Regions from separate parts of the Vibrio sp. RC2502 genome, predicted to be linked through region 1. Evidence: predicted binding sites of a transcription regulator. Region 1 holds the regulator's gene; each other region holds the start of a gene.

Evidence for each region. The regulator PurR, encoded in region 1, represses purine synthesis genes. The targets are predictions, from matches to a motif close to TNANGNAAACGTTTNCNTNA.
Region 2: purT (formate-dependent phosphoribosylglycinamide formyltransferase) is a predicted target of PurR. The motif match lies at 1,707-1,726, and genes of this name have one in related genera.
Region 3: ACYJZR_RS11995 (NupC/NupG family nucleoside CNT transporter) is a predicted target of PurR. The motif match lies at 1,772-1,791, and genes of this name have one in related genera.

Annotation. Positions count from the first base shown of each region.
Region 1 is NZ_CM141453.1:2,221,357-2,224,491, forward strand. Features, by position in the region: gene torD (molecular chaperone TorD) at 1-274, shown strand, start outside; gene purR (HTH-type transcriptional repressor PurR) at 712-1,716, shown strand; cyclic di-GMP riboswitch class I at 1,983-2,072, shown strand; gene ACYJZR_RS10390 (TfoX/Sxy family DNA transformation protein) at 2,189-2,779, shown strand; gene ACYJZR_RS10395 (TVP38/TMEM64 family protein) at 2,991-3,135, shown strand, end outside.
Region 2 is NZ_CM141453.1:1,941,224-1,944,358, reverse strand. Features, by position in the region: gene ACYJZR_RS09170 (thiopurine S-methyltransferase) at 1-363, shown strand, start outside; gene purT (formate-dependent phosphoribosylglycinamide formyltransferase) at 466-1,641, opposite strand; gene cdd (cytidine deaminase) at 1,789-2,676, opposite strand; gene ACYJZR_RS09155 (LrgB family protein) at 3,041-3,135, opposite strand, start outside.
Region 3 is NZ_CM141453.1:2,582,822-2,585,956, reverse strand. Features, by position in the region: gene prfC (peptide chain release factor 3) at 1-709, shown strand, start outside; gene ACYJZR_RS12005 (DUF5363 family protein) at 794-991, shown strand; gene ACYJZR_RS12000 (TatD family hydrolase) at 978-1,751, shown strand; gene ACYJZR_RS11995 (NupC/NupG family nucleoside CNT transporter) at 1,956-3,135, shown strand, end outside.

The DNA.
Region 1 (3,135 bases):
AGACGAAAACCTCAAAGAACCAGCAGACCATCTCGCTGTCGAATTGGACTTTTTGGGCAACATGATCATTCGCTCAAATGAGTTAGAGCAAGAAAAACATATGGAAGAGGCTTTCGTTAAACAAAACGATTTCATCCAAAATCAACTCATGTCTTGGTTGCCAAAATTTGCTGAAAAATGTAAGCAATTTGATGATTTTGGCTTCTACTTAAGCGTTGCGCAACTATTAATTGCATTTTGTAAACTGGACAGCGCTTACCTTCTTGGTGAATAATCACCGCCTATTTTTAGGGAGCCTGCCTGTCGGGCTCCCTATTTTATTCGCTTGCTTTTAATCTGGCTCAAAGACGTTCGTTCATTTAGCAGTCAAAATGTGACTTCAAATACACAAAACTCTTGCTGAAAATATTGCCAGCCAGCCCACATAGGGCTAAAATGTGAACGCAAACGATTAAATATGATTTATATGTAAACCGCTGAAATATAGCGGTTTTTGTTTTTTATTAATAGGTTGATAACCACTTCCTCATATTTAGTAGGAAGCCGAGTACCTTCAACCAAGTTGCTACAAATCTTTTTATACCGATTTCGGTACAACCGCTGCCTACTAGAATAGACACTACTGTTGTTGTGGTGTTTAGTTTGCGCAAAAAACTAAGCGTATGGTTGTATTCACTACGGTATTAAGTAGCTCGATACAGGACATCATTTATGGCCACTATAAAAGACGTTGCTCGCTTAGCCGGCGTTTCTACCACGACAGTTTCGCACGTTATTAATAAGACACGTTTTGTTGCAGAAGCAACCCAAGAAAAAGTAATGAAAGCGGTTGATGAGCTTAACTACGCACCAAGCGCAGTTGCTCGTAGTTTAAAATGCAACTCAACTCGTACTATTGGTATGTTGGTAACACAATCAACTAACCTGTTCTTCTCTGAAGTGATCGACGGTGTAGAAAGCTACTGCTACCGTCAAGGTTACACGTTGATCTTGTGTAATACTGGCGGCATCTACGAGAAACAGCGCGACTACATCCGCATGCTTGCTGAGAAACGTGTAGATGGCATTTTGGTGATGTGTTCAGATCTAACCGAAGAACTAAAAGAGATGTTAGATCGTCACTCAGATATCCCGAAAGTTGTGATGGATTGGGGCCCAGAGAGTTCTCGTGCGGACAAGATCATCGATAACTCTGAAGAAGGTGGCTACCTAGCAACTAAATATCTTATCGATAACGGCCACACTGACATCGCCTGCCTTAGTGGTCACTTTGAGAAACTTGCTTGCCAAGAGCGTATCGCTGGTTTTCGTCGTGCCATGGCTGAAGCAAAACTGCCAATCAATGAAGATTGGATTCTTGAAGGTAACTTTGAATGTGATACTGCGGTACTGGTTGCAGACAAGATCACCGCGATGGAAAAACGCCCTACTGCAGTATTCTGTTTTAACGACACCATGGCACTTGGCTTAATGAGCCGTCTGCAACAAAACGGCATCAAGGTTCCAGATGACGTTTCTGTTATCGGTTACGACAACATTGAACTTGCAGAGTACTTCTCACCACCGCTAACAACGATTCACCAACCTAAACGTCGTGTGGGTAAAAATGCGTTTGAGATCCTACTTGAACGCATTAAAGATAAAGAACACGAAAAACGTGTGTTCGAGATGCAACCAGAGATTGTTATCCGCAATACCGTTAAGAAACTTAATTAAATGAACACAAGCGCCCTTAGGGGCGCTTTTTTTTATTAAAAAAATAACACTTCCCGCACACTTTGCCTCATTCTTAAAAACAATAACTTCCATAAGTTACTGTTTTCTTTACATGTGAATTATTAATTCCCGCTTCTTTTCAAACATTAAATACAATTCTCAATTATGAGTACCCATGCACAAAATGGCATTATTTATTGAATCAAGATCACGTTTTAAAATCTAAAGTGTGATGTTAATTCAATATACGAAGTATCCTCATCTGGTCACGCACAGGGCAAACCATCCGAAAGGGTGGGACGCAAAGCCTCCGGCCTGAACCATAGTAGTATATGGAAGGTAGCGGGGTTACCGATGGCAAGTGTGCAACCAATGTCTTTACCCTTTAATGACATTGCCTTTGCGCACGTTTGCTACTCTCTCGGACCTGACTTTTGGTGGCGTAATATTAATTACACCGAGATAACAAAACATGGATAAACCGATACTCAAAGACTCTATGAAGCTATTTGAGGCACTTGGTACTATCAAGTCGCGCTCAATGTTTGGTGGCTTCGGACTTTTCGCTGATGAAACGATGTTTGCACTAGTGGTAAACAACCAGCTTCATATACGAGCAGACCAACAAACTTCATCTGACTTCGAGACACAGGGTCTAAAGCCTTACGTTTATAAAAAACGTGGCTTCCCAGTCGTTACTAAGTACTACGCTATTTCCAGCGAACTATGGGAATCTAGCGATCGCTTAATTGAAGTAGCGAAAAAATCCTTAGAAAACGCCAAACTTGAGAAAGAACAACAAGCGAGCACTAAGCCTAATCGCTTGAAAGATCTGCCGAACCTGAGATTGGCTACAGAAAGAATGCTTAAGAAAGCGGGTATTGATTCTGTTGCTCAACTTGAAGAAGAAGGCGCACTAAGTGCTTATAAAGCGATCAGAGACACGCACTCCACCACAGTTAGCCTTGAGCTACTTTGGGCCTTAGAAGGTGCTATTAACGGCACACACTGGAGTGTAGTCCCCCAGTCTCGTCGTGAAGAATTAATGAATGGCCTTTCGTAACAGAAGTCTGCTCTAATCTATCGACTAAAACCGCAGTGCGAACTGCGGTTTTTTTATGAAATTTTTTTAGCTCCCCTCGTGTCTACTCCTTTGTAAATCCCAAAACACCCGTATCTTCAGCGCCACGACTTAGTTTCGATAACGAGATTGTTAAAACAATATTCAGTATGAATACTTTAAGCGGTAGCCTAGATATAGAAACGGAGCACACATGAATAAAAAACTTATCTTTGGACTGATACTTGTTGCCACCATTCTTTTGTTAGGCGCTAATTTTGGTCAATATCTAACGCTTGAAAACGCAAAAGCGCAGCAAGAAGCACTCAATTCATTCATCGAAGCCAACATCGTCTATG
Region 2 (3,135 bases), 280 kb from region 1:
CAGTTTGATGAACTGTCGATTTATACTGGTGATTTCTTTACTGCTCCGGTTTCTCAAGCCGATATCGTTTATGATCGCGCTGCGTTGGTGGCTTTGCCGCAAGATATGCGAGAAGAGTACGTAGCGCGCTTGAAGCAGCTTTTGAATCCGGGCGGTCGTATTTTGCTTGTGACATTGAACTATCCGCAAGAGGAAATGGCAGGTCCTCCATTTAGTGTGCCATTGGAAGAAATTCAACAGTTGTTTGCAGGCTACAAGGTAACATGCTTAAACGTCGATCAAGCTGATGAACATCATCCAAAGATCGCGAAGAAGGGTTTAAGCCGCTTCTCTGAAGAAGTGTACTTAATTGAAGCTCAGTAAGACGATTTCCGTACTAGTGAGTTTATGAATAGAACTCGCAAATAAAAGAAAAGCGCAGCGATATAAAGCTGCGCTTTTTTTTGATTGTTGAGAACTCAAAGATTAGTAAACGATTTTTACTTTCTTTGCGTTTTCGACCGCGTCTTGAACCGACTCTTCAATAGTTTTACGGCGAGTTAACACGACACCCAAACGACGACGACCATCGATTTCTGGTTTGCCAAATAAGCGCACTTGAGTTTGAGGTTGCGCTAAAGCCTTCGCAAGGTTGTCGAAACGAATGTCCGTTGATGTGCCTTGACCTAGGATCACCGCTGATGCAGAAGGGCCATACTGAACGATTTTGTTAATCGGCATTCCAGTAAATGCGCGAACATGAAGAGCAAACTCGGACATTTCTTGAGAAATCATCGTAACCATGCCAGTGTCATGCGGGCGAGGAGAGACTTCATTGAAAATAACCTTATCACCTTTAACAAAGAGCTCTACGCCGAAAATACCGTACCCACCTAAAGCGTTTACGACTTTCTCAGCCGTGTACTCTGCTGCTTTGATTGCATTTTCCGACATTGCTTGTGGCTGCCATGATTCACGGTAATCACCATCTTCTTGACGGTGACCAATTGGCGCGCAGAAGTGAACACCGTCCACTGCTCTAACGGTCAACAAAGTAATCTCGTAATCAAAATCGATAAAGCCTTCAACGATGACTCGACCTGCGCCAGTTCGGCCGCCTTCTTGTGCGTAGTCCCATGCTTTTTCAATATCGTCTTCCGTTTTGATGACACTCTGTCCCTTGCCAGATGAACTCATGACAGGTTTGACCACACATGGGATACCTACGTGTTCTACTGCGGCTTTAAAGTCATCGTAGTTGTCTGCAAATCGGTAAGGGGACGTGGACAGGTCTAGCTCTTCTGCGGCTAGGCGACGAATACCTTCACGGTTCATTGTGAGCTTGGTCGCTTTCGCCGTTGGCACAACATTCAGGCCTTTCTCTTCAAGCTCGACAAGTGTATCGGTCGCGATAGCTTCTATTTCTGGAACAACGTAAGCTGGCTGCTCTTTGTTTATGATCTCTTCTAGTGCCTTACCATCCAACATATCAAGCACGTAGCTACGATGAGCGACTTGCATCGCAGGTGCGTCGGCATAACGGTCACAAGCAATCACTTCTAGACCTAGTCGTTGGCATTCAATTGCCACTTCTTTACCAAGCTCACCAGAGCCTAATAGTAATACACGGGTAGCATTTGCGCTGGTTGCAGTACCGAACATAGTGTTCCCTTACAAAATAAAGTGATGAGACAGAAATTGCAGGGGATCATACTGATTTTTCATTGCGAAGCAAACGTTTGCTTGTGGTTTTTTGCCAATAAAAAAGCTCTACATGTTGTAGAGCTTTTAATGACATATTAGTGAATTTTATACGTTAACAAAACTGACTGGAATATCTGGGTTTAGCGCTTCTAACGTAGACTGTGTGTCTGCTAGGTGACTGATTTTCCCCTTAGAGTTTTCCACTAGAGCGGCAGCCTTAATGCTGTCGAAGGTTTCGCCTGCCAACAACACTTGAATCAGTGCTACTTGTAGCGGTGGAAGGCTTGGGTTAAATGCGGCGTTTTCTGCATAAGCACCTTTAAACACACGACCGTTCGCGAGCTCTAATGCTAAACCACTGAGGTTATTGGTGTACGGCGCATGGCTCATGTTCATCGCTTCGACGGCTTGTTGAATCAATGCGTCTTCATCATCACACACAAATTGGTGTTTTACTTCGGCCATCAAACCAGACTCAATACCAAGGTCTGCTGGACCAAAAGCTTCTGGTAAGTATTCATGTAATGACTTTTCGTCGCGCTCAGGTAGCTGAACTTTCAACTCTTTAGCTGTCGACAGTTCGTTCATGAATTGGCGGCAGTGACCACAAGGGCTAAAGTTGATCGTGATGTCTTTGACACCGTGTTCGCCTTTCATCCAAGCGTGGCTAATTGCAGATTGTTCTGCGTGAACAGTTTGGCCTAACTGAACACCAAAGAACTCCATGTTTGCACCAAAGTACAGACGGCCAGACAAGCCTCGAACAATTGCACCAACATAGAACTCAGAAATAGGAGCGTAAGAATATGCAGCGGCAAAAGGAAGTAGAGCAACACGCAGCTCTTTATCTGATAGGCTGGTAGCTGAAAGCAATTGCTCAAACTGCTGCGCTGAAAGAGTAGCATCAAAATCGTCGGCTAGGACTATAGGAGCAAGTTGTTTTGAAAGTGCTTCAGGAGCGCTTGCTAGCGCCTGTTCAATGCGACTTTTCATGTTGAATCCTTGTTATTGCATGGACAGTTATTCTATGCAAAGGAGAGAAATGTTCCGTGCTTTAGATCACGTTAAATAATGCAATTGATATTTCTGTTACATAATTAGAGTGAGCTCACACATGTATTCGATTGCAATCGTGTTGAGCGTTAACTTCGTCTCATAAATAACTATATCAATGGATATTCATATACCCAAGTAATGAAAATATGCTAGCAGCGAAAGATAGCGTTTAGTTATGAATCTTGTTAGAGCACGTTAGATGGGAAGTGTGCTTTGTAGCGAAAAGCGTTTTCAACGGCGCACTACGATGAGAAAAGGAAAGTGACGGCCTGTCGGAAGGAGGACAGACCGTCACAATGACTTATTGATATAGCCAGACTGCTAAACCAAAAAAGCTCGGAGCGAGAATGGAGGTGATGATGCCGCATAGCACCAACGCTAACGATGAAAACGCTG
Region 3 (3,135 bases), 360 kb from region 1:
CAAGTTCTCTGGCTTCGTATTCAAGATCCAAGCAAACATGGATCCTAAACACCGTGACCGTATCGCATTTATGCGTATCGTATCGGGTACTTACACTCAAGGTATGAAGATGAACCACGTTCGTCTAGGCAAGCAAGTAAGTATCTCTGATGCGGTAACCTTCATGGCTGGTGACCGTTCACGTGCAGAACACGCTTACGCGGGTGACATCATTGGTCTGCATAACCACGGCACTATTCAAATTGGTGATACTTTCACGCAAGGTGAGTCACTGAAGTTCTCTGGTATTCCAAACTTTGCGCCTGAATTGTTCCGTCGTATTCGTTTGAAAGATCCATTGAAGCAGAAGCAGCTACTAAAAGGCTTGGTTCAGCTTTCTGAAGAAGGTGCGGTACAGGTATTCCGTCCACTGCAAAACAACGATCTGATCGTTGGTGCGGTAGGTGTGCTTCAGTTTGACGTGGTTGTGGCTCGCTTGAAGTCAGAATACAACGTTGAAGCAATCTACGAAGGCGTTAACGTAGCGACAGCTCGTTGGGTTGAGTGTGGCGATGCGAAGAAACTGGATGAGTTCCAGCGTAAGAACCAAGCGAACTTAGCATTGGATGGTGGTGACAACCTAACGTACATTGCCCCAACTATGGTTAACTTGAACCTTGCAAAAGAACGCTTCCCAGACGTTGAATTCCGTGCGACTCGCGAGCACTAATCAACCGCCGCGTTAAAGCAACTAGATTTTAAAACGCCCTTGGCTATAGACTTAGTCAAGGGCGTTTTTATATAAGGAAGAAAAATGAACTGGTTCAAACGTGGGTTAAAGCGTTACGACGATTGGTGTAAACAAATGGGATTAACGCCAGATCAAAAACGCAGCTGCGTCCCTTATCGAAAAGATCCTGCCCATCAAAACGAAGAGAAGGGCGAAGCTCTGTCTTTTTCTGACTCTCCGTCTGCTGGCGTCGATAAAAAGTCTCAAGATGAAGTTCTTTGATACGCACTGCCACTTTGATTTTGATGTGTTTCAAGATGACTTTGCGCATCAACTTGAGCTTGCTCAAACGCAAGGCGTCGCAAGAATTCTGATTCCTTCCGTCGGCCCGCAAAATTGGGCTCGTATTCAAACGTTGGCAGAGCAACACGCCAATTTGTATTACGCGCTCGGTTTTCATCCGTATTTTCTAGAAGATAACGTTGAGCAGCACCTTTCAGAACTAGAACGCTATCTCAACCAAAAATCGCCACAGTGTGTGGCAATCGGAGAGTGCGGACTAGACTTTGCAGTTAACGTAGATCCTGAGCTACAAGAAAGGGCGCTTGAAACTCAATTTGAGCTGGCAAGGCGTTTCAATCTTCCTGTCATTTTGCACAGCCGGAAAGCACACAATCGACTCATTCAAATGGTCAAAGCGGCGAAGTTACCTCGTGGTGGCGTTTTGCACGCGTTTGCTGGTAGTTATCAGCAGGGGATGGAGTGGGTCAGATTAGGTTTTTTCATCGGTGTTGGTGGAACCATTACCTATCCGAGAGCCCATAAAACTCGCGACGCGATTCAAAGATTACCACTCGAAAATCTAGTTATAGAAACAGATGCTCCAGATATGCCTATACTTGGTTATCAAGGGGAGCCGAATCACCCTGCCAAACTCATTCATGTATTCAATGAGCTCGCAGAGTTGCATAGTGTGCGAAAGCAATCGATTGCCACTCAGCTGTGGGAAAATAGCAATTTTGCTTTCTCTATCTGTGAATAAAATCTAAAGATGTAGTCTGAAATAGAAAACGTTTCCCTGCTTATTGTGAGATAACTCACAAAGGTGGGTGAATCAATGATGAATCTTATAAGAAAGTGTGAGGGTGGCATTACTTTAATTGATTCTGCGTGAGTATAATTGCCCCCGCTTTATAGCTCCATTTTGTAACACGCCAATAAATAACTTATAAGGAAGTCATAAACTATGAGCCTGTTTATGAGCCTAGTCGGTATGGTAGTGCTTCTTGCTATTGCATTTGCATTTTCTAATAACCGTAAAGCTATCAATCTAAGAACTGTGGGTGGCGCATTCGCTATCCAATTCGCATTAGGTGCATTCGTACTTTATGTACCTTGGGGCCGTGATCTACTGAACGGTTTCTCTACTGGTGTTTCTAACGTTATCAACTACGGTAACAATGGTTCATCGTTCCTATTCGGTGGTCTTGTTTCTGACAAGATGTTCGAAGTATTCGGCGGCGGCGGTTTCATCTTCGCTTTCCGTGTTCTTCCTACACTGATCTTCTTCTCAGCACTGATTTCAGTTCTTTACTACGTTGGCGTAATGCAGTGGGTTATCAAGATTCTTGGTGGTGCACTTCAAAAAGCGCTTGGTACTTCTCGTGCGGAATCAATGTCAGCAGCAGCTAACATCTTCGTAGGTCAAACTGAAGCACCTCTAGTAGTTCGTCCATTCGTTCCAAAAATGACTCAATCTGAGCTATTCGCGGTAATGTGTGGTGGTCTAGCTTCTGTAGCTGGTGGTGTACTAGCAGGTTACGCATCTATGGGTGTTCCTCTAGAGTACCTAGTAGCAGCATCATTCATGGCGGCACCAGGTGGTCTACTGTTCGCTAAGATTCTTCACCCAGAGACTGATCAGCCTCACGAAGATATCGAAGAAGCAATGGACGGTGGCGACGACAAACCAGCTAACGTAATCGACGCAGCAGCGGGCGGTGCGGCTTCTGGTCTACAACTTGCACTAAACGTAGGTGCAATGCTAATCGCATTCGTTGGTCTGATTGCTCTAGTTAACGGTATGCTAGGTGGCATTGGTGGTTGGTTCGGCATGCCTGAGCTAACTCTAGAACTAATTCTAGGTTACGCATTCTCTCCACTAGCATTCCTAATCGGTGTTCCATGGAACGAAGCAGTTGTTGCTGGTTCATTCATCGGTCAGAAACTAGTTATCAACGAATTCGTTGCTTACTTGAACTTCACACCTTACCTAGGTGACAGCGCTCAAGTAGTAGCAGCAACTGGTGAAGTAATGTCTGAGAAGACAACAGCTATCATCTCATTCGCACTATGTGGCTTCGCGAACCTTTCTTCTATCGCGATCCTACTTGGTGGTCTAGGTAGCCTTGCACCAAACCGTCGTT